4 regions of the Klebsiella terrigena genome follow, and region 2 is predicted to be linked to each of the others. Evidence: predicted binding sites of a transcription regulator. Region 2 holds the regulator's gene; each other region holds the start of a gene.
What was found. The regulator CRP, encoded in region 2, controls carbon source genes, mostly activating them, when cyclic AMP is high. The targets are predictions, from matches to a motif close to ATGTGANNNNNNTCACAT.
Positions count from the first base shown of each region.

Region 1: HCK03_RS00230 (PTS sugar transporter subunit IIB) is a predicted target of CRP. The motif match lies at 1,850-1,867, and genes of this name have one in related genera.
Region 3: drpB (cell division protein DrpB) is a predicted target of CRP. The motif match lies at 2,678-2,695, and genes of this name have one in related genera.
Region 4: HCK03_RS25825 (6-phosphofructokinase) is a predicted target of CRP. The motif match lies at 1,641-1,658, and genes of this name have one in related genera.

Region 1 is NZ_CP050508.1:46,931-51,917, forward strand. Features, by position in the region: gene HCK03_RS00225 (PTS sugar transporter subunit IIC) at 71-1,396, opposite strand; gene HCK03_RS00230 (PTS sugar transporter subunit IIB) at 1,408-1,722, opposite strand; gene HCK03_RS00235 (LacI family DNA-binding transcriptional regulator) at 2,017-2,958, shown strand; gene HCK03_RS00240 (YicS family protein) at 3,088-3,378, opposite strand; gene HCK03_RS00245 (EamA family transporter) at 3,479-4,381, opposite strand; gene murP (PTS N-acetylmuramic acid transporter subunit IIBC) at 4,528-4,987, opposite strand, start outside.
Region 2 is NZ_CP050508.1:400,687-405,673, reverse strand. Features, by position in the region: gene HCK03_RS01820 (phosphoribulokinase) at 1-658, shown strand, start outside; gene HCK03_RS01815 (OsmC family protein) at 716-1,120, opposite strand; gene crp (cAMP-activated global transcriptional regulator CRP) at 1,427-2,059, shown strand; gene HCK03_RS01805 (YccS/YhfK family putative transporter) at 2,112-4,190, shown strand; gene argD (bifunctional acetylornithine/succinyldiaminopimelate transaminase) at 4,180-4,987, opposite strand, start outside.
Region 3 is NZ_CP050508.1:2,007,497-2,012,483, reverse strand. Features, by position in the region: gene HCK03_RS09430 (very short patch repair endonuclease) at 1-140, opposite strand, end outside; gene HCK03_RS09425 (DNA cytosine methyltransferase) at 121-1,554, opposite strand; gene HCK03_RS09420 (phosphohydrolase) at 1,611-2,306, opposite strand; gene drpB (cell division protein DrpB) at 2,349-2,630, opposite strand; gene HCK03_RS09410 (porin) at 3,202-4,266, shown strand; tRNA gene HCK03_RS09405 (tRNA-Ser) at 4,600-4,689, opposite strand; gene mtfA (DgsA anti-repressor MtfA) at 4,780-4,987, shown strand, end outside.
Region 4 is NZ_CP050508.1:5,509,654-5,514,640, reverse strand. Features, by position in the region: gene fdhD (formate dehydrogenase accessory sulfurtransferase FdhD) at 1-837, shown strand; gene HCK03_RS25835 (YdgH/BhsA/McbA-like domain containing protein) at 965-1,177, shown strand; gene HCK03_RS25830 (hypothetical protein) at 1,401-1,637, opposite strand; gene HCK03_RS25825 (6-phosphofructokinase) at 1,937-2,917, shown strand; gene HCK03_RS25820 (PTS sugar transporter subunit IIB) at 2,929-3,243, shown strand; gene HCK03_RS25815 (PTS sugar transporter subunit IIC) at 3,236-4,603, shown strand; gene HCK03_RS25810 (class II fructose-bisphosphate aldolase) at 4,590-4,987, shown strand, end outside.

The DNA.
Region 1 (4,987 bases), 350 kb from region 2:
AATTCCTGATGACGGTGTTATTTTTATCGGACGCTCCGGGAAATACAGCTAAGAGCGTATTTCCCGACTATTACTGACTGACTGTTTCAGCAACCGGAACGGCAGCTTTGGCTTTTTCGACTTCAGTTTTCATTAATGAGCGTTCATAGGCGCGGAGGAATGGCAGGTAAATGACGGCTGACATCACCATGCAAATGACGCACATCACCACCGGGCTCAGGGTCCAGTTGGCGGCCCAGGAGGCGCCGATAGGGGCTGGCGTGGTCCACGGCGTCAGCGAGACCACCTGCGTCAGCCAGCCGAGACGGGTTGCGCCGTAGGCCAGCACTGCGTTGATCATCGGCACGAACACGAACGGGATAAACATCATCGGGTTCATGATAATCGGCGCCCCGAACAGAATCGGTTCGTTAATGTTGAAGAAGCTTGGCACGATGCCCATTTTGCCGATGGTCCGCAGGTGCGCCACGCGGCTGCGCAGCAGCAGGAATGCCAGCGGAAGCGTCGAGCCCACGCCGCCAATCAGCAGATAGTGGTCCCAGAAGCCCTGCAGATAAACGTGCGGTAGCGCGGCGCCAGCGGCCAGTGCCGCCTGGTTTGCCGACAGGTTCGCCATCCAGAACGGGTTCATAATCCCGGTCACAATCAGCGAGCCGTGGATCCCGGCGAACCAGAAAATCTGGCACATCAGCACGGAGAGCAGGATTGCCGGCAGGGAGTCGGAGGCCGACACCAGCGGCTCCAGCAGATGCATAATCGCCTGCGGCAGGATCATACCGGTCTGCGCTTCGATAAACAGGTTCAGCGGATGCAGCGTCCCGATCACCACCAGCACCGGGATCAGGATTTCGAACGAGCGCGCGACGCCGGTGGGCACCTCTTTCGGCAGGCGGATAGTAATATTATTCTGCTTCAGCCATGCGTAAACGCGGGTGGAGTAGATGGCGGTAATTAAGGCGGTGAAGATCCCCTGGCCTGACAGATACTGGGTGGAAATTTTGCCGTCAGCGTAGGGTGCCGCGACCAGCAGAAAGGCCATAAAGGCCAGCAGGCCGGACATCACCGGGTCGAGCTGAAACTGGCGGCCGAGGCTGGCGCCAATGCCGACGGAAATAAAGAAGGTCATGACCCCCATGCTCAGGTTAAACGGCAGCATCAGCTGCTCACGATACTGCTGTGAGAAATCCAGCCAGCCGCGGGCAAAACCGTTGGTGGTGTCGGGTGAAAAAGGAGGAAAGATAAATACCAGCATGAAAGAGCCGATGATCATAAACGGCAATGCGGCAGTGAAGCCATCGCGGATGGCGATAACGTATTTCTGCTGCCCAAGGCGTCCTGCCAGCGGAGTAATAGATTGCTCGATCACGGCAATCATGGACTGATACAGAGAACTCATTTGCACACCTCTTAATGCGCCGCTGCTATCAGCGACAGAGCATAATCCAGGACGTTATCTCCCCGCTGCATTCCGTAGTCCATGGCGTTTATCGGCTGGACCGGAATATTCAGGGAAGCGGCTTTCTCAGATAATGTTTTCAGCATGTATTTTACCTGGGGTCCGAGCAGAACCACCTGGTATTGCGGAAACTGCATGTCAAATTCGGAAACGCCGTAGGCGTCTATCTGCACAGGCAGGTTACGTTCCTTCGCCTCATCGACCATCTTCCTGACCAGCAGACTGGTGGACATTCCCGCAGAGCAGCACAGCATAATCTTGTACATCGACACTCATCCTCAATATGTAAAAAGTTATTGCGTGGATGATTTGATATCAGACGGAAACCGGTTTCCATTTATAAAAAACAGAACTGTGATAACCGTCAAGATCTACCGTGTACGGGGCTGATTAATTAGATTCGGCTCACATAATTCCGTGGTTTTTGCGATGATTTTCCATGAAACGGAAAATCGGTTTCCAAATAAAAAAGGAAACGGATATACTGCCGTTGGTTACTATTGAAGCGATTCAGGTCTAAAGATTTACAGGGATCGGCCCGACCCTGTCAGGGGAGAAAGATGTCTACAATCAACGATGTATCACGGTTAGCTGGCGTCTCAAAGGCCACAGTTTCACGCGTGCTGAGCGGCTCTCGCGGCGTCAAAGAGGCCAGTCGTCAGGCGGTACTGCAGGCGGCGGAAGAGCTCAATTACCGGCCAAATATGATTGCCCAATCATTGTTCAGCCAGAGCACGGGCTGCATCGGGGTGATTTGCGCCCAGGATAATATCAATCAAACCACCAGCTATCTGTATGCCCTGGAAAAACAGCTGAGTCAGCATCAAAAGCATCTGCTGCTGCGCTTCGCCAACACCCGCGACGGGGTGATGAACTCGCTCGAAGAGCTCAGCTGCGGCCTGTGCGACGATATCCTGATTATTGGCGCCCGCTTCCCGCTGAATATTGACCGGCCGGACGTGGCGCTGATTGACTGCCTCGAGAGCGAAGGGGCGAACAGCATTCAGTTTGACCACGCTTTTGCCGCGGAAACTGCCTGTAACTATTTGATTAGCCAGGGGCGACGCCAGATTGCGCTCATCCATCCCGAGGGGAGCGGCTTTGCCGATCAGGTGCTGCTGGGCTACAAGCATGCGCTGGAGAAAAATTTCCTGCCGTTTAATCGCAACCTGGTATTCCTCGACAGCACTTCGCCGTCGGTGGCGGTGCAGGAGCTGGTGAGCAACGCGACGACGTTGAACTTCAATGCGCTGCTGGTTGCGGACGAGCAGCAGGCGCAGCGGGTTGTCCCGCAGCTGCAGGCGTTCAGCCGCGCGGTGCCGGAAAAGGTGATGGTCTTTAGCCTGGCCGGCTCGCTACAGCTGCCGGGTATTCCGACCATTCCGGCGATTGAGTACTCGATGGATGTGATGGCGATGCGGATCGTCAGCTGGCTGACGGAAAAGACGCAAATGCTGGGCGGCAGCATGCTGCGCGGGGATCTTATTATTCCGAAAATCTAAGCTGGCCCGCGCGCGGGCGCACACAGCCGCGAGGCCATGATGAAGTCAAAAAAATACCTGCCAGTGGCGTAACTGACAGGTATTTTTATTTGCGCGGCGGGCGGCCTGCTGGCCGCGTCGCAGGCGGGATCACTGCGCCGGGCAGGTAATCTTGTCGATCGCCGCCTGGTAGTTCTTCTGGTTATTACGCTCTTTTGCCAGGGTTGCCTCACGCACGTAGGTTTGATTCTCTTTCGAGGCGAGAACCTTATTGGCAAAGTCGTTATCGCTAAGCGTTGCCGCCGGGGTGCATTTTTCCTTCACCGCTTTTAATACCAGCTGTTTTTGCTGCTCGAACTGCAGGCTTTGTAGCGGCGATTCGGCCCACGCAGCCGAGGCGCTGAGGGCGCTGACCAGGCACAACATCCAACACGCTTTCATGGCGCTTCTCCTTCAAGGGTGATACCAAACTATATGCGTAGTGCGCAAAACACGCAAATCATCTGGATTATAAATTGTTTAAAATCAGTAAATTGCTTTTCTATGCTGCCCGAACGCGCCGCCGTGAATCCAAGGCTATCAGCACCACCGATGACAGGATCAGCAGCGTGCCGAGCCAGTCCGGCAGCGTAAAGGTGATGCCCAGCAGCAGCAAAGAGAGCAGGGCGCTGCTCAGCGGCTCGGCGCAGCTGAGGATCCCCGCCTTCGCGCCGCCAATCATCTGCGCGCCGTTCAGATAAAGGCTGAAGGTCAGCGAAGTGCCGATCACCACCAGATAAAAGAAGGCCAGCAGCAGGGGGCCGTTGACCACAAAGTTGCTGCCCTGGCCGCCGTAGAACGGCAGCAGCATCGCCCCGCCGAGCAGCATGCTCCAGCCGACGATCGGCAGGGTGCCGTAGCGGGCGATAAGCGTTGACGGATAGGTGGTGTAGAAGGCGGCGGCAAAGGCCGAAGCCACCCCCCAGAAGAGCGCCGCGGGTGAAATAGAGAGCGTTGTCGGGTTGCCGTGGGTTACCAGCAGAAACGTGCCAGCCAGCGAAGTGCCGATCGCTGCCAGCACCAGCGGGCGAGGGCGCGTTTTGCGGGCCAGCGCGAACCAGGCGACGATAATCGTCGGCGACAGGAACTGCAGCACCGTCGCGGTCGCGGCGTTTGATTTTTCGATGGTCATCAGGAAGGTGTACTGCACGGTCAGCGCGCCAAACAGCGAGAAAATCAGCAGGCTGACGGCATCTTTGCGGTTTTGCAGGACGCGGAAAATTTTATCGCCGTGGACGAAAGAGAGCATCAGCAGAATCAGGCCGGCGAACAGCAGGCGCGTCATGGTCAGAAACGGTGATGACATCTGGCTTTGCTGCATAATGTACTGCGCGCAGACGCCGGAACTCCCCCATAGCACGGCGGCTATAAGTACATTCAGCATCCCTTTTTTACTGGAGCCCATCTTTCCCTCAGGTGGTATATCGCGAAAAGGGAATCATAGCATGGGCGCGTTCGGACGGCGGGGAAGGAAATGGTAGTCGCCGTCCGCATAAGCGCGGCGCAGATCGGGGAACGGCCGGCCAGGCGCCCCCTGACCAGCGCTGCGCCTTAGCTCAAATCAACGTTCTTACTGCCGAACAGCCAGGTCAGCGCAAAGCCGCACAGGTATGAGACGGCCAGCCCCGCCGCGTAGACCGCCATCCCGGCGTAGATGCCGCTGCCGGAGGTCATCAGCGGCAGCGCCACCAGGCCGGAGGGCCCAAAGACCGTATTCAGCCCCACCGGCAGGCCCAGCCACGCGATCAGGCCGAGGAAGAAGCCGCCGCAGGCGCCGCCGATGCAGGCGGTGATAAACGGCTTCATCCGCGGCAGGGTGACGCCATAGATCAGCGGTTCGCCGATACCCAGAAAGCCGGGAATAATCGCCCCTTTGATCTGGGTGCGCAGCAGCGAGCCGTGCTTTGCCCGCCAGTAGAGGGCCAGCGCGGCGCCCACCTGCCCGGCGCCGGCCATCGCCAGGATCGGGAACAGCGAGTTAAAGCCCTGCGCATCCACCAGCGCGAAATAG
Region 2 (4,987 bases):
GGAAGCAAACGACTTCGGCCTGCTGGAAAACACCTTCCTCGAGTACGGACGCAGCGGAACCGGCCAGTCGAGAAAATATCTGCATACCTATGACGAGGCCGTGCCGTGGAATCAGGTACCGGGCACCTTCACGCCCTGGCAGCCGCTGCCGGAGCCGACCGACGTCCTGTTTTACGAAGGGCTACACGGCGGCGTTGTCACCCCGCAGCACAACGTGGCGCACAATGTCGACCTGCTGGTGGGCGTCGTGCCCATCGTCAACCTGGAGTGGATCCAGAAGCTCATCCGCGATACCAGCGAGCGCGGGCACTCTCGCGAAGCGGTGATGGATTCGGTCGTCCGCTCAATGGAAGATTATATTAACTTCATCACCCCGCAGTTCTCGCGTACCCATATCAACTTCCAGCGGGTTCCCACCGTTGATACGTCGAACCCCTTCGCCGCTAAAGGTATTCCCTCGCTGGATGAAAGCTTTGTGGTGATCCACTTCCGCAACCTGCAGGATATCGACTTCCCGTGGCTGCTGGCGATGCTGCAAGGGTCGTTTATCTCGCATATCAATACGCTGGTGGTACCGGGCGGCAAAATGGGGCTGGCGATGGAGCTGATCATGGCGCCGCTGGTTGAACGGCTGATGGCAGGGAAAAAGATCGGTTAAGCCGGTAAACACCCCGGCTGCACGACGCAAACCGGGGCCACGGGCTGGCCTTCCGGCTTAGCCCTCGATAACTTCGTACGAATGCGTGATATTTACCGCTTTTTGCAGCATCAGCGCCACCGAGCAGTATTTCTCCGCCGACAGGTCTACCGCTCGCGAAACGACCGCATCCTTCAGCTCGCGGCCGGTCACGATAAAGTGCAGGTTGATGTGGGTAAACAGGCGCGGCGCCTCTTCCCGACGCTCTGAGGTCAGCTTCACCTCACAGTTGGTCACATCGTGACGTCCTTTCTGCAAAATTGAGACCACGTCGATGGCGCTACAGCCGCCGGCGGCCATCAGCACCATTTCCATCGGACTCGGCGCTTTATCCCCGGAGTTACCGTCCATCAAAATCTGGTGGCCGGAAGCCGACTCACCGATGAAGGTTAACCCTTCCACCCATTTCACACGAGCTTGCATAAAATTTAACTCCAAGGTTGCAATTTTCCTGACAGATTACACGTACATAACAAATCTCGCAACGGAAGGCGACCTGCATCATGCTGAAGCGAGACACCAGGAGACACGCGGCAAAAGCTATGCTAAAACAGTCAGGATGCTACAGTATTACATTGATGTACTGCATGTATGCAGAGGAATTCACATTACAGGCTGAAGAAAAATCACCAGCCAGCTTCCCAGGCATAGGGAAACAATACGATTGCATGCCCGGATGCCGTGTAGTGTCGGCACCCGGAGATAGCTTATAACAGAGGATAACCGCGCATGGTGCTTGGCAAACCGCAAACAGACCCTACCCTCGAATGGTTCTTGTCTCATTGCCACATTCATAAGTACCCATCTAAAAGCACGCTGATCCACCAGGGTGAAAAAGCAGAAACGTTGTACTACATCGTCAAAGGCTCTGTGGCTGTGCTCATCAAGGATGAAGAAGGTAAAGAGATGATTCTCTCTTACCTCAACCAGGGCGATTTCATCGGTGAATTAGGCTTGTTTGAAGAAGGCCAGGAGCGTAGCGCCTGGGTACGTGCGAAAACCGCATGTGAAGTGGCCGAAATCTCCTATAAAAAATTCCGTCAGCTAATCCAGGTTAACCCGGATATTCTGATGCGTCTCTCGTCGCAGATGGCCCGCCGTCTGCAGGTTACCTCTGAGAAAGTCGGTAACCTTGCCTTCCTCGACGTCACCGGCCGTATCGCCCAGACGTTGCTGAACCTGGCAAAACAACCTGACGCCATGACCCACCCGGACGGTATGCAAATCAAAATTACCCGTCAGGAAATCGGTCAGATCGTCGGCTGTTCACGTGAAACCGTTGGCCGTATTCTGAAGATGCTGGAAGATCAAAATCTGATCTCCGCACACGGTAAAACTATCGTCGTCTACGGCACGCGTTAAGCTGATAAAACGGCGTGTTGCTCCTGCAACACGCCGTTTTTGTTTTCCCTCTATGTGGCGCAGGCTGATTTACCACCCGGAAGTCAACTACGCACTGCGGCAAACGCTGGTGCTGTGTTTGCCGGTCGCAATAGGCCTCCTTCTCGGCCATCTGCAGCAGGGTCTGCTGTTCTCGCTGGTTCCCGCATGCTGCAACGTCGCCGGTCTTGATACACCGCATAAGCGCTTCTTTAAACGCCTGATTATTGGCGGCTCGCTCTTTGCCGGCTGCAGCCTGATCGTTCAGCTCCTTCTCCAGCACGATATCCCGCTCCCTTTAATTCTCAGCGGCCTGACCCTGCTCCTTGGCGTCACGGCAGAAATCAGCTCGCTGCACGCGAGGCTGCTGCCCGCCTCGCTGATTGCCGCCATCTTTACTCTGAGCCTCGCCGGCAATATGCCGATCTGGGAACCGCTGCTGATCTACGCGCTTGGCACGCTGTGGTACGGGCTATTCAACTGGTTCTGGTTTTGGCTGTGGCGCGAGCAGCCGCTGCGCGAATCGCTAAGCCTGCTCTACCGGGAGCTGGCCAACTATTGTGAAGCCAAATACAGCCTGCTGACCCAGCATATCGACCCGGCAACCTCGCTGCCTCCGCTGCTGACCCGTCAGCAAAAGGTCGTCGACCTGATCACCCAGTGCTACCAGCAGATGCATATGCTGGCGGCCAATCAGCGTAGCGACCATAAGCGCCTGCTGCGGGCGTTTCAGGTTGCCCTCGATCTGCAGGAACATATTTCCGTCAGCCTGCATCAGCCGGAAGAGGTGCAGAAGCTGGTCGAACGCAGCCACGCGGAAGCGGTAATCCGCTGGAATGCGCAAACCGTCGCCGCGCGGCTAAGGGTGCTGGCGGATGACATCCTCTACCACCGCTATCCGCAGCGCTTTAACATGGATAAGCAGATCGGCGCCCTGGAGAAGATTGCCTCTCAGCACCCCGACAACCCGGTCGGGCAATTCTGCGCATGGCACTTCAGCCGCCTTGCCCGGGTGCTGCGCACCCAGCGTCCGCTGTACCCACGTAACCTGATGGCCGATAAGGAACGGCGCCTGCCGCTACTGCCTGCGCTGAAAAACTATCTCTCTTACAAATCGCCGGCTTTACGCAACGCCGCCCGGATCTGCGTGATGCTCACCGCCGCGAGCCTGATGGGCAGTGCGCTAAACCTGCCCAAACCCTACTGGATCCTGATGACGGTGCTTTTCGTCACCCAGAACGGCTACGGCGCAACGCGGGTCCGCATCGTCCACCGGGCGGCAGGGACCCTCGCCGGCCTGGTGATTGCCGGACTGACGCTGCACTTTCACGTCCCTGAGGGCTATACGCTGACCGCGATGCTAATTATCACGCTGTTGAGCTATCTGATTATTCGCAAGAGCTACGGCTGGGCGATGGTGGGCTTTACCGTCACGGCGGTTTATACCCTGCAGCTGCTGACGCTTAACGGCGAGCAGTTTATTGTCGCCAGGCTTATCGATACGCTTATCGGGTGTCTGATTGCCTTCGGCGGGATGGTATGGCTGTGGCCACAGTGGCAAAGCGGCCTGCTGCGTAAAAACGCCCACGACGCGCTGGAGGCGGACCAGGAGGCCATCCGCCTTATTCTCAGCGACGATCACCAGGCGCCGGCGCTGGCCTATCGGCGGATGCGCGTCAACCAGGCACACAACTCGCTGTATAACTCGCTGAATCAGGCGATGCAGGAGCCCGGCTTTAACTCGCAATATCTTGACGATATGAAGCTATGGGTCACCCATAGCCAGTTTATTGTCGAGCATATCAACGCCATGACCACGCTGGCCCGCGAGCACAATATGCTGACGCCGGATCTGGCCCGGCGCTATCTTGAATCCTGTGAGATTGCGCTACAGCGCTGTCAGCAGCGGCTGGATACCGACGGGCCGGGTAGCGCCGGCGAGGTGAATATTATGGAGTCGCAGGATGCGGACGTGCCCCGCGGCCCGCTGAGCACCATGGAGCAGCACCTGCAGCGGATCCTCGATCATCTGAACACCATGCACACCATCTCATCGGTGGCATGGCGTCAGCGCCCGCATCACGGCATCTGGCTACGCGCAACTAAGCGCTAAGTACGCGCTGTACCGCCTGTGCAAAGCGCGCCATTCCTTCGTCAATATCGCTATCGTCAATGACCAGCGAAGGCACAAAGCGCATCACGTCAGGCCCGGCATTGAGCACCATAACCCCCGCTTCCGCCGCGGCATACAGGAAATCACGCGCCCGGCCGTGATGCTGCGGCTTCAGCTCCGCACCGATCAACAGCCCCATACCGCGAATATCGCTAAACAGATCGAAGCGGGCGTCAATCTGCTGCAGATGCTGTACAAAGCGTTCGCGCTTCGCGTTGACGCCGTCCAGTACCTCAGGCGTATTAATCAAATCAAACGCCGCACCGGCGACGGCGCAGGCGAGCGGATTACCCCCGTAGGTTGAACCGTGGGAGCCGGCATGGAACGCGCTGGCAATATCGTGGGTGGTCAGCATGGCGCTAATCGGGAAACCGCCGCCGAGCGCTTTCGCGCTGGTCAGGATATCCGGCGTCACGCCGTAATGCATATAGGCGAACAGCGAACCGGTACGCCCCATTCCGCACTGCACTTCATCAAACACCAGCAACGCCTGATGCCGATCGCAAAGCTCACGCAGCCCTTTGAGGAACTCCGGGGTCGCAGCCATCACGCCGCCTTCGCCCTGAATCGGCTCAACCACCACCGCGCAGGTGTGATCGTCCATGACCGCCTTCACCGCGTGCAGGTCGTTGAACGGTACGTGAATGATATCCGCCGGCTTCGGCCCGAAGCCGTCAGAATATTTCGGCTGCCCGCCAACGGAGACCGTAAACAGCGAACGACCGTGGAAAGCGTTA
Region 3 (4,987 bases), 1.6 Mb from region 2:
GGCAGCGTGGCCTCCTGAGCGGTAAAAGAAAAACCGGCCTGCGTGAGCAGTCCGGCCAGTCGTTTTTCTATCGCCGTATCGAATGTGCCGATGGCGCGCATATTTTTACTGCGGGTGGCTTTATCGTGAACGTCCATCATCATCATCCTCGGGATCGCGGCGGGCCACCGCCTGCGCAATTCGCGGCTGCAGCAGCCTGGCGACGGCGGCAAACACCGGCACCACCACCGAGTTACCGAACTGGCGGTACGCCTGAGTATCGGAGACGGGAATGCGGAAGCGGTATCCCTGCGGGGACTCAAAGCCCATCAGGCGCGCGCATTCGCGTGGCGTGAGGCGGCGCGGACGGCGCTGCTGGTTTTGCGGATCGTCAAAGTCCTTCTCGCCCAGCGGGCGATCCCAGCCGCGGTCGATCAGAATTTCGGCGCCATCCTTGTAGTAGCGAGCCGACAGCGTACGCGCCACGCTATGCGGGTTGCGCGGGTCGACTAGCCCATAGCCGAAACCGTTGCCCAGCGCCTGGTGTTTACGCGCGTAGCGATACAGGTATTTCCACAGCACCGGAGTAAGAATAAATTTGGCATCCACCGTCGGCTCGAGCAGCTCGCCAAACGTCGGGCGCTGGGCCGGGTAAAGCCCGGAGATATCGCGCAGGGTAAACCCCTCGTGCAGCTGCAGGTCGCGACGAAAGCCAACCAGCACGATGCGTTCGCGGTGCTGTGGCAGGAAGTTGCGGCCATCGATAACCTTGGGATCGTCCGCCCCGCTATGCCCGGCATCAGAGACCTCATAGCCGAGTTCGTCGAGGGTTTGCATGATGATGCTGAACGTTCGCCCCTTGTCGTGGCTCTTCAGGTTTTTGACGTTCTCCAGCACAAAGATTGGCGGCCGCCGGGCCGCTATAATCCTGACGACATCGAAAAACAGCGTGCCCTGCGTCTCACAGGCAAAGCCGTGGGCGCGTCCGAGGGCGTTCTTCTTCGATACCCCGGCGAGGGAAAAAGGCTGGCAGGGAAAGCCGGCCAGCAGCACATCATGCTGAGGAATCGTGTCGCGAATGTGCCGCGCGGCGTCTTCATCGCTGATATCAAGACGATGGCTGAGGGTGATATCACGGATATCGGCATTGAAGCGATGCTGCTCGGGGTCGCAATACCAGTTCGCTTTGTAGGTGCGCACCGCGTGCTTATTCCATTCGCTGGTGAAAACGCACTGCCCGTTGATGGCTTCAAAGCCGTTGCGGATGCCGCCGATACCGGCAAACAGATCGACAAAGCGGAAAGCATAATTCGGATGGTGTGCCGGCGGCCGCGGCAGCAGCGATGCCAGATGCGCGCGCTCCCGATGGCCTAAGCGGCTGGCCGCCCGGGGCACCGTGGCGACGCGCTTGAGTATCGCCGGGCTCCAGTGCTGTTCCCCAACGGCAACCAGCTGCGCCACCAGCGTTTTCACATCATATATTGCCATCAGCTGGCGCAATAACGCCTGCGCGTCTTCCCCGGCCTGCGTTACCGGCAAAGACGGGGGATTTTCCTTAGATAAATTTTGCGGCATAACCTCAACCAGCTGGACAATTTTCGCAGAGATTACCACAAATAGCGCAGGCAGTTTTAAGCCTGTGGGTCAAAGCGGCGCAAAACCGCCTCATCCAGCGCGGTAGGGTCCCCCTGCAGCTCTGAACTGAGCTTCGCCATAAACTGCACCAGGAAGCGGGCGTTGTGTTCCGCCATCGCTCTCCCTTCAGCGGTTTGCATGGTTTTAGGCAGGCGCAGCAGCTTGCACTGGAAATGGTCCAGCGCGTAGGTGCGGTCATCCAGCTCGCGCCTATCGGCAAAAGGATCGTCAGCATCAAACAGGATATTATTCAGCGCCCCGGAGACCGCGAAAACGCGCGCCAGACCAATCGCCCCCAGGGACTCGAGCCGGTCGGCATCCTGGACAATCTTCGCCTCTTCGCTCAGCGGAGGAATAGCGGCGCTAAAGCTATGCGCCTCAATGGCGTGGAGTACGGCAGGATAGCGGTCGACGGGAAAATCGGCAAAAGAGGAGTGCAGAATACTCTGCGTCTTTTGCGCCGCCATCACCGACGAGCGGCTGCGGTCGGGGTGGTTTTTTGCCAGGCTGACAATGTCATGAAAGTAACAGGCGGTGAGGATCACCAGGTGGTCAACCTGCCGGTTGGCGGCCAGCCGCTGGGCGGTGCCCCACACGCGACGAAAATGCGAAATGTCGTGAGCGGAGTCGCCCTGCGGGTGATGCCCTATCAGCCAGGCTTCAAATCGTTGCTGCCAGTCAACCAGTTCCATGCGCTTTCCTCTGAGAGAAGGTAGGCTGCGAGCATAGCAACTTTAATCCTGATGTTCATAGCTACCAGCATCAGGCCGCGTATACCAGGCGATTGTCCCAAGGAGTAACCCGACGACGCCGAGGACAAGAAAGCCCAGCAGCGCACCCAGCCATTTGCCCGCCGTTGAACCCAGATCCCCGTCAATACCCGCTCCGGGGACGCTCTGAATATGCCCGACAACCCACCAGTAGCGCACCATCGCCCACAGGAAATAGCCACAGAAGGCGTAAAAAGCCCATAGCGCCAGCTTGCCCCCGGGACTCCGTTTCGCTTTCTCTTCCATTTAACTGCCCTCCTTTCCTCAGGAACGAAACGTCACCTGAAACAAAAATGTGATTTCAGTCACATTATACAGTGAAGTTTGCCGTCAGGCATCCGTAACGTCCGGAGAGGTTCAGCGAGCAATCGAAGTCGCCCGCATCGTCTCTCACCAGCTGCCGGTAAATAATATGGCCCCTCGCGCCTGCCCTGGTATTCCCGTTAACCGCCGATTTAATATTTCCCCGTTACCGCTTCTCTCTTTGCGCAATTATTTTGTGCACAGAAACGATATTTATCGGCCGAACACATCAGTAACGCCCAAACATCAACATTAGAAATTTCATCACGAGCATGAATTCACCCACACACTCTAATAATACATTGTTATAAAAGACAATAACCCGGAAATATAGCTTACCGACAACCGATAATTTATTAATATAAAGAATCAATAAGAAACATTTTGTAATATTAGATATAATTTACTTACATTTTAAATTTAAATAAAAATGAACCTTCGCAGATAGTATTTATTTTGCATTAAGAAAGATTTTTTGACATTCACATTAATTATAAATAAAAGGGAATATATAATGAAAAGAAAAGTACTGGCAATTCTGGTGCCGTCCTTATTAATGGCTGGAGCCGCGAGCGCAGCGGAAATCTATAATAAAAGCGGTAATAAAGTCGATTTCTACGGCAAAATGGTCGGCGAACATATTATGACCGATACCGACGAAGGCAACCGCAACTCTGAAGATACCTCCTACGCGCGGTTCGGCGTTAAGGGTGAAACGCAGATCAACCGCGAGCTGACCGGCTATGGTCAGTTTGAATATAATATGAAAGCTAACAGACCAGAGGGCGACCAGGGCAGCGCGACCCGTCTGGCCTTTGCCGGCTTAAAATATGCCAGCTACGGTTCATTTGATTATGGCCGCAACTACGGAGCGGTATACGACGCCGCAGGCTACACGGATATGCTGGTTGAGTGGGGCGGCGACGGTCTGGTGCATACCGATAACTTTATGACCGGCCGCGCCAACGGCGTTGCCACCTACCGCAATACTGACTTTTTCGGCCTGTCAGATGGGCTGAACTTTGCTCTTCAGTACCAGGGTAAAAATACCAACCGCAATCGTCTGAAAGCCAACGGCGACGGCTACAGCGCGTCCGTTGAGTACAGCCTCGACGGATTTGGCTTTGCCGCCGCCTACGGTAATTCCGACCGAACTGACGAACAGGCCGCCGACGGCAAAGGCGAAACGGCTGAAGTCTGGAGCATCGCGGCGAAATATGATGCCAATAGCCTCTATGCTGCCATGATGTATGCCGAATCCCGCAATATGCTGCCGATGGAAAATAGCCTCATCGCCAATAAAACGCAGAGCATTGAAGCCGTCGTTCAGTACCAGCTCGAATTCGGTCTGCGCCCTTCCCTGGGCTACGTCTACGCGAAAGGTCAGGATCTCGGTAACGACGGGCGCGGCAATGCAGAGATCATGAACTACGTTGAGCTCGGTACCTGGTACTATTTCAACAAAAACTTCAACGTCTACACCGCCTATAAGTTCAACCTTCTCGACGAGAAAGATCGCGCTGTCACCGGCGCGGCGACTGACAACCAGTTCGCGCTCGGCATCATCTATCAGTTCTGATGCGATTTCACTCACCTAAGCCCGCCTTGCGCGGGCTTTTTTGTGAGCAGCCGACCGAGAGTAAATTCAGAGATAACCTAATGCGCAATCGCCGGTGGTGGCACATTTTTAAATGAGTGCTGCCCTGGCGGGCGCCACACGACTTAGTTCACAAAATGAAGGAGATACTGGCAAACTGCTACCTTGAACAATCGCTAAGTGATAGCTTATGAGCACCTGATAAACGTTCAATTCCGTCCAGCAAACGCCGGCATCAGATGGCACAGGTAACGGTATTCTGAACAGCAGGGATTTAATTAAAGGATTTTGAATCAGGTAGATAGAAAGATGAAGTGGCGGAGAGAGGGGGATTTGAACCCCCGGTAGAGTTGCCCCTACTCTAGTTTTCGAGACTAGTCCGTTCAGCCGCTCCGGCATCTCTCCGCTGTAGTGGTTGCTATAATGCCAGGTTCTTTGGCATTTTAATAGTTCCTGTCTCTTTAATTACGTTCAAGTGACGACTTTGCGAGCAATATGATGTTTAAATGGCCCTGGAAAGCAAACGAAGAGTCCGGCAGTGTGGAAATCCCCTGGGAGCAGGCGCTTGCCATCCCCGTTTTAGCCAACCTGTCCGCACAGGAGCAGCAGCAGCTTGTGCAGATGTCGGCGCGCTTTTTACAGCAAAAACGCCTGGTTGCCCTGCAGGGGCTGGAGCTGACTCCGCTGCAAAGCGCGCGCATCG
Region 4 (4,987 bases), 490 kb from region 2:
GTGAATAAGAACCCTCTCGAACAAATCAAAAATGTGACTACTGTCACGGGTTACCGCCAGGTCGCGCTGTGGAAGCGCGATAATTTGCAACATCCTCAGCCGGACGAGTTAGCTGAAGAGGTGCCGGTCGCCCTGGTCTATAACGGCATCTCACACGTCGTGATGATGGCCTCTCCGGGCGATCTGCAGCGGTTCGCCGTCGGTTTTTCGTTGTCCGAAGGGATTATCGAAAATCGCGCCGAGATCTACGGCATGGACGTGGTGCAGGAATGCAACGGCCTGGCCGTCAGAATTGAGCTCTCCAGCCGCCGGTTTATGGGGCTGAAAGAGCGCCGCCGCGCGCTGGCGGGACGCACCGGCTGCGGAGTATGCGGCGTGGAGCAGCTAAACGATATCGGCAGGCCGGTGCGCCCGCTGCCGTTTACGCAAACCTTCAACCTCGCGAACCTCGATCGCGCGCTGGAGCACCTTAACGACGTGCAGCCCATCGGCCGCATCACCGGGTGCACCCACGCGGCCGCCTGGGTTCGTCCGTCGGGCCAGCTGGCGGGCGGGCATGAAGACGTTGGGCGTCACGTCGCTCTCGACAAGCTGCTCGGACGGCGCGTGGAGGAGGGAAACGACTGGCAGAACGGCGCAGCGCTGGTCTCCAGCCGGGCCAGCTACGAGATGGTGCAGAAGGCGGCCATGTGCGGCGTGGAAATCCTGTTTGCGGTCTCCGCCGCGACCGCGCTGGCGGTTGAGGTCGCGGAACGCTGCAACCTGACGCTGGTCGGTTTTTGCAAGCCGGGCAGAGCGACGATTTATACCCACCCGCAGCGGATTATTGCGGGTTAAAATACAATCAATTTTTTTGAATGATGTGAACAAATCCTTCCGCTTTTTGTTATGGGATGTGAGGTCTATTATTTATCTCATCAAGGCACAACGCCTTACCCAAACAACTTACTGAAGGATTTATCTCATGAAAAACGTCAAAACTTTTGTCGCAGTTATTGCTCTGGCCGCTTCTTTTGGTTCTTTCGCTGCTGAAAGCGTGACCGCCACCGCCGCAACCATGGACGGTGCTGAAGCGAAAATTGCCGCTCAGGCCCAGGCTGCTGGCGCATCATCTTATAAAATTACCGAAGCCTTTACCGGTAACCGCGTGCATATGACGGCGGAACTGAATAAATAAGCTTAAGAGCTACTGTTGAAAGAGCGCCTCAGGGCGCTTTTTTTGTGTCTGATAAATCATTATGTAGTTGTTAATTAAATTTTTTAGCATGGAGGTCCGGTTTATTGCAGGACGTTGAATAGTTGACAATAAAAGGTTCCCGCTGTGGCAAAAGTCGCGAAAAATAACCTCATCGCATCGCTCATCGCTCATCGCTCATCGCTCATCGCTCATCGCTCATCGCTCATCGCTCATCGCTCATCGCCTTTGGCAGAAGCTGGCTGGTGCTCAGCACGCCATCATCCGCATTGGCGGCAATACGGATTATTTCGCCGCCGGACACGGGGCCGCGGAGCGTGATGACCTCACCCTCGCGATTATCGCTGCCGGCGCTGGCGCACATCGCTTTAATCTGGTTTTTTAATTCGCCGATATTATCGAGATGGATGTCCCGATGCCGGCTGCGCGCTTCCTGACGCAAAAAATGCGCTATTTATCACATTTCCGCCTTTTCATCATCGCTGGATTTAGGGATGAAAATGGGCAGCCCGCCCGCACAGTTATCTCCTCAAGCAACCTAATGATCTTAAAGAAAATAAAGAAATAACTGTTAAGACGATCTCATTTTATAAAACAGATGTTGATCACAAAAAACGAGCTAATAAACCCACTGTCAATATTAGGCTGGCAGAGATTTATCAGCATATTGTGATCTGTACTGCAAATAACGCCCTTGAACTCAGGGAAAAATGTGGGCAAGCAAAACAGCGGAGGTAGGCAATGAAAATTGGCATTGTTATTAGCGGTGGTGATGTTTCTGGAATTAATAATTTTATATTCCAGGTTGCCAGACTGGCGAATGCCGATATCACCATTTTTAATGGTGGAATACCCGGGCTGTTGGATAAAAATCATCATGAGGTCGCCTGGCGCGATCTGGTCGATTTCTCCATTGCCTCTATTCCGATCATTACCTCCGGGCGCACCAGTCGTCGGTTGCTGCGTAGTGAATATGAAACAATAGCCAAAAAAATTAAATCACTGCGCATTGATGTGCTGATTATGGCCGGCGGTGATGGTAGCCTGCAGTTTCTCAATACGCTGAGCGAATTTGATATTAACTGTTTTGGCGTCGGGATGACTATCGATAATGATGTGTACGGGAGTGATTATACGATTGGTTTCTCCACCGCCTGCGAGCAGATTATTAAAGAAGTTTCCCGCTTAAGAAATACTGGAAGAGCATTACCGGGCCGCGTATTTATGGTCGAAATTCTGGGAGGTTATTGTGGAGAGTTAACGTTGCAATCCGCGATAAAAAGTAACGCCGATATCGCCCTGATCCCGGAATCGCAGCTGCCGTTGGAAGCGCTGGCCGAGCGGGTGAAGCATAAGCTGACACAGCAGAATAGCGTGGTGATCCTGTGCTCTGAAGGCTACACCAGGGAGTACTCTCCCGGATTTCAGGGAGCCATTGATACCATGATTAAGCAGCTCGAACCGCAAATTGGCGTGCGTATTCGTAAAACTATCGTTGGCTACGGTTTGCGCAATGGCGATCCGACCTGCGAAGAAATTTATCAGGGCACTATTATGGCCAGTGAAGTGGTTCGCTGCATTCAGTCAGGGATGAAAAATAAAGCCATTATAATTAATTCAAGTAATAAACCTATTCCGATTGATTTAGTTAGTATGAAAAAACGTCTGGTCGACACTGAAGGACATCATTATAAACTTGCCAAAAAACTCAATATAATTTGAGGAGACCCTACATGCTGAAAATTCTATGCGTATGTGGCTGCGGCCTCGGTTCAAGCTTTGCTATTGAAATGACGGCGAAGGCTGTTTTAAAGAAACTGGAGATTCCAGCGCAGATTGAACATACCACTATTTCCGAAGCCGGGGCGTTTAAATCAGATATGATTCTGACGCAAAAAACCTTTGCCGATATATTAACGGCAGATGCCAGTGAAGAGGAAATTAAACGCGTGGTGGTACTGCATAAGCTGACGGATAAAGACGAGATTGAAGCGAAGATCGTCGCATTCTTAAAAGAACGTAACCTGAAGGTAGCGGACTATGAATAGCTTTGTAGAGTTTATCGTCAAAGATTTACTCGGCCAGGCATCGATATTAATTGCATTTATTGCGATGCTGGGCCTGATTCTGCAAAAAAAATCAGCGGGTAAAACGGCGGAAGGGACGTTTAAAACGCTACTCGGTTTCTTAATTATGATGGCCGGGATCAACATTATTGTCGCCACGCTAACGTTCCTTAACGATATTTTCACGCAGGGATTTGGCATGAAAGGCTACATTACCGATGTCGCCGCCATTGCCGGATTAGCCAACCGTGAATTAGGCTCCGAAGTTGCGCTGACCCTGATGGTGATTTTTGCCGTCAACATCATTATCGCCCGCCTAACGCCGCTCAAATATATCTTCCTGACCGGCCAGGCGCTGCTGTGGATGGCGACTATCGGCGCGGTGATTGGCTTTAAAGCCGGGCTGACCGGGCTTCCGCTGATTTTAACCGGCGGTATTTTCGGCGGCGTGATGGCGGTACTGATGCCCGCTCTGGCGCAGCCGGTGGTCAGGCGCATCACCGGTTCCGATGACGTGGCGCTGGGGCATTTCTGCACTATCGGCTATCTGGTGCAGGCAGCGGTGGCTAAAGTGGTGGGTAAAGGGTCTCGTTCAACGGAAGATCTGGAGTTACCGGACAACTTTAAGTTTCTTCAGGACACCTATCTCGCGATGGCGGTAGTGATGGTGCCGATGTACCTCATTCCCGCGGTTGCGGCGGGCCCGGAATATATCGCGCAGTTCTCCAACGGCATTAACTACCTGATGTACGCCTTTATGCAGTCCATTCAGTTTGTGGCGGGGGTATTCGTTCTCTACAGCGGCGTGCGCTTATTGCTTAACGAGCTGGTTCCGGCATTTCGCGGGATTGCGATGCGCATTGTCCCGGACGCAAAGCCCGCGCTGGATTGCCCGGTGCTGTTTCCCTATGCGCCCAACGCGGTGATCGTCGGCTTCCTGGCGACCACCGTCGGCTCCATCATCGGCATGCTGGTATTTCCCATGTTTGGCCTGGCGATGATCCTGCCTGGCCTGTTAACCAACTTTTTTGCCGGGGGGACGGCGGGCGTGTTCGGCAACGCGCTGGGCGGCCGCCGTGGGGCGATGATTGGCGGCGTGATCCACGGCCTGTTTATCACCTTCCTGCCCGCTATTTTAGTGCCGATGTTGGAAAGCTACGGCTTTACCGGCGTCACCTTCAGCGATTCGGACGTCATTAGTTCCGGTTTGGTATTAGGCCACGCCTTCCAGAATAACTGGCTATTTGTCGCCCTGTTCATTGTTTTTGTTGCCGCACTGGCATGGTTCGTAAACGGTAAATCAGCGAAGCCGAAAGGGGAAAATGTTCATGAGTCTGTATAACTTCAACGCTATTCTGAAAATTGCGCAGGAAAGAAATTTTAAGGCCATTGGCTCATTTAATTTGCATTGTATTGAAATGCTGCCGGCATTTTTCAAAGCGGCGCAACAAAGCCATAGCCCGTTAATGATTCAAATCTCTACCGGGACGGCTGAATATCTCGGCTATCGTTTACTGGTGGATGCGGTTCGTTCATTAGCGGAAAGTGAAAACGTGCCGACCTGCCTGCATCTGGATCACTGCTCTGATATTAGCGCCATTGAAACGGCCATGGATGCCGGATTTTCATCAGTGATGTACGACGGCTCGCATCTGGATCTGGAAGAGAATATCGGCAATACCCGCATCGTGGTGGAGATGGCGCGCCCGCGGAATATTACGGTAGA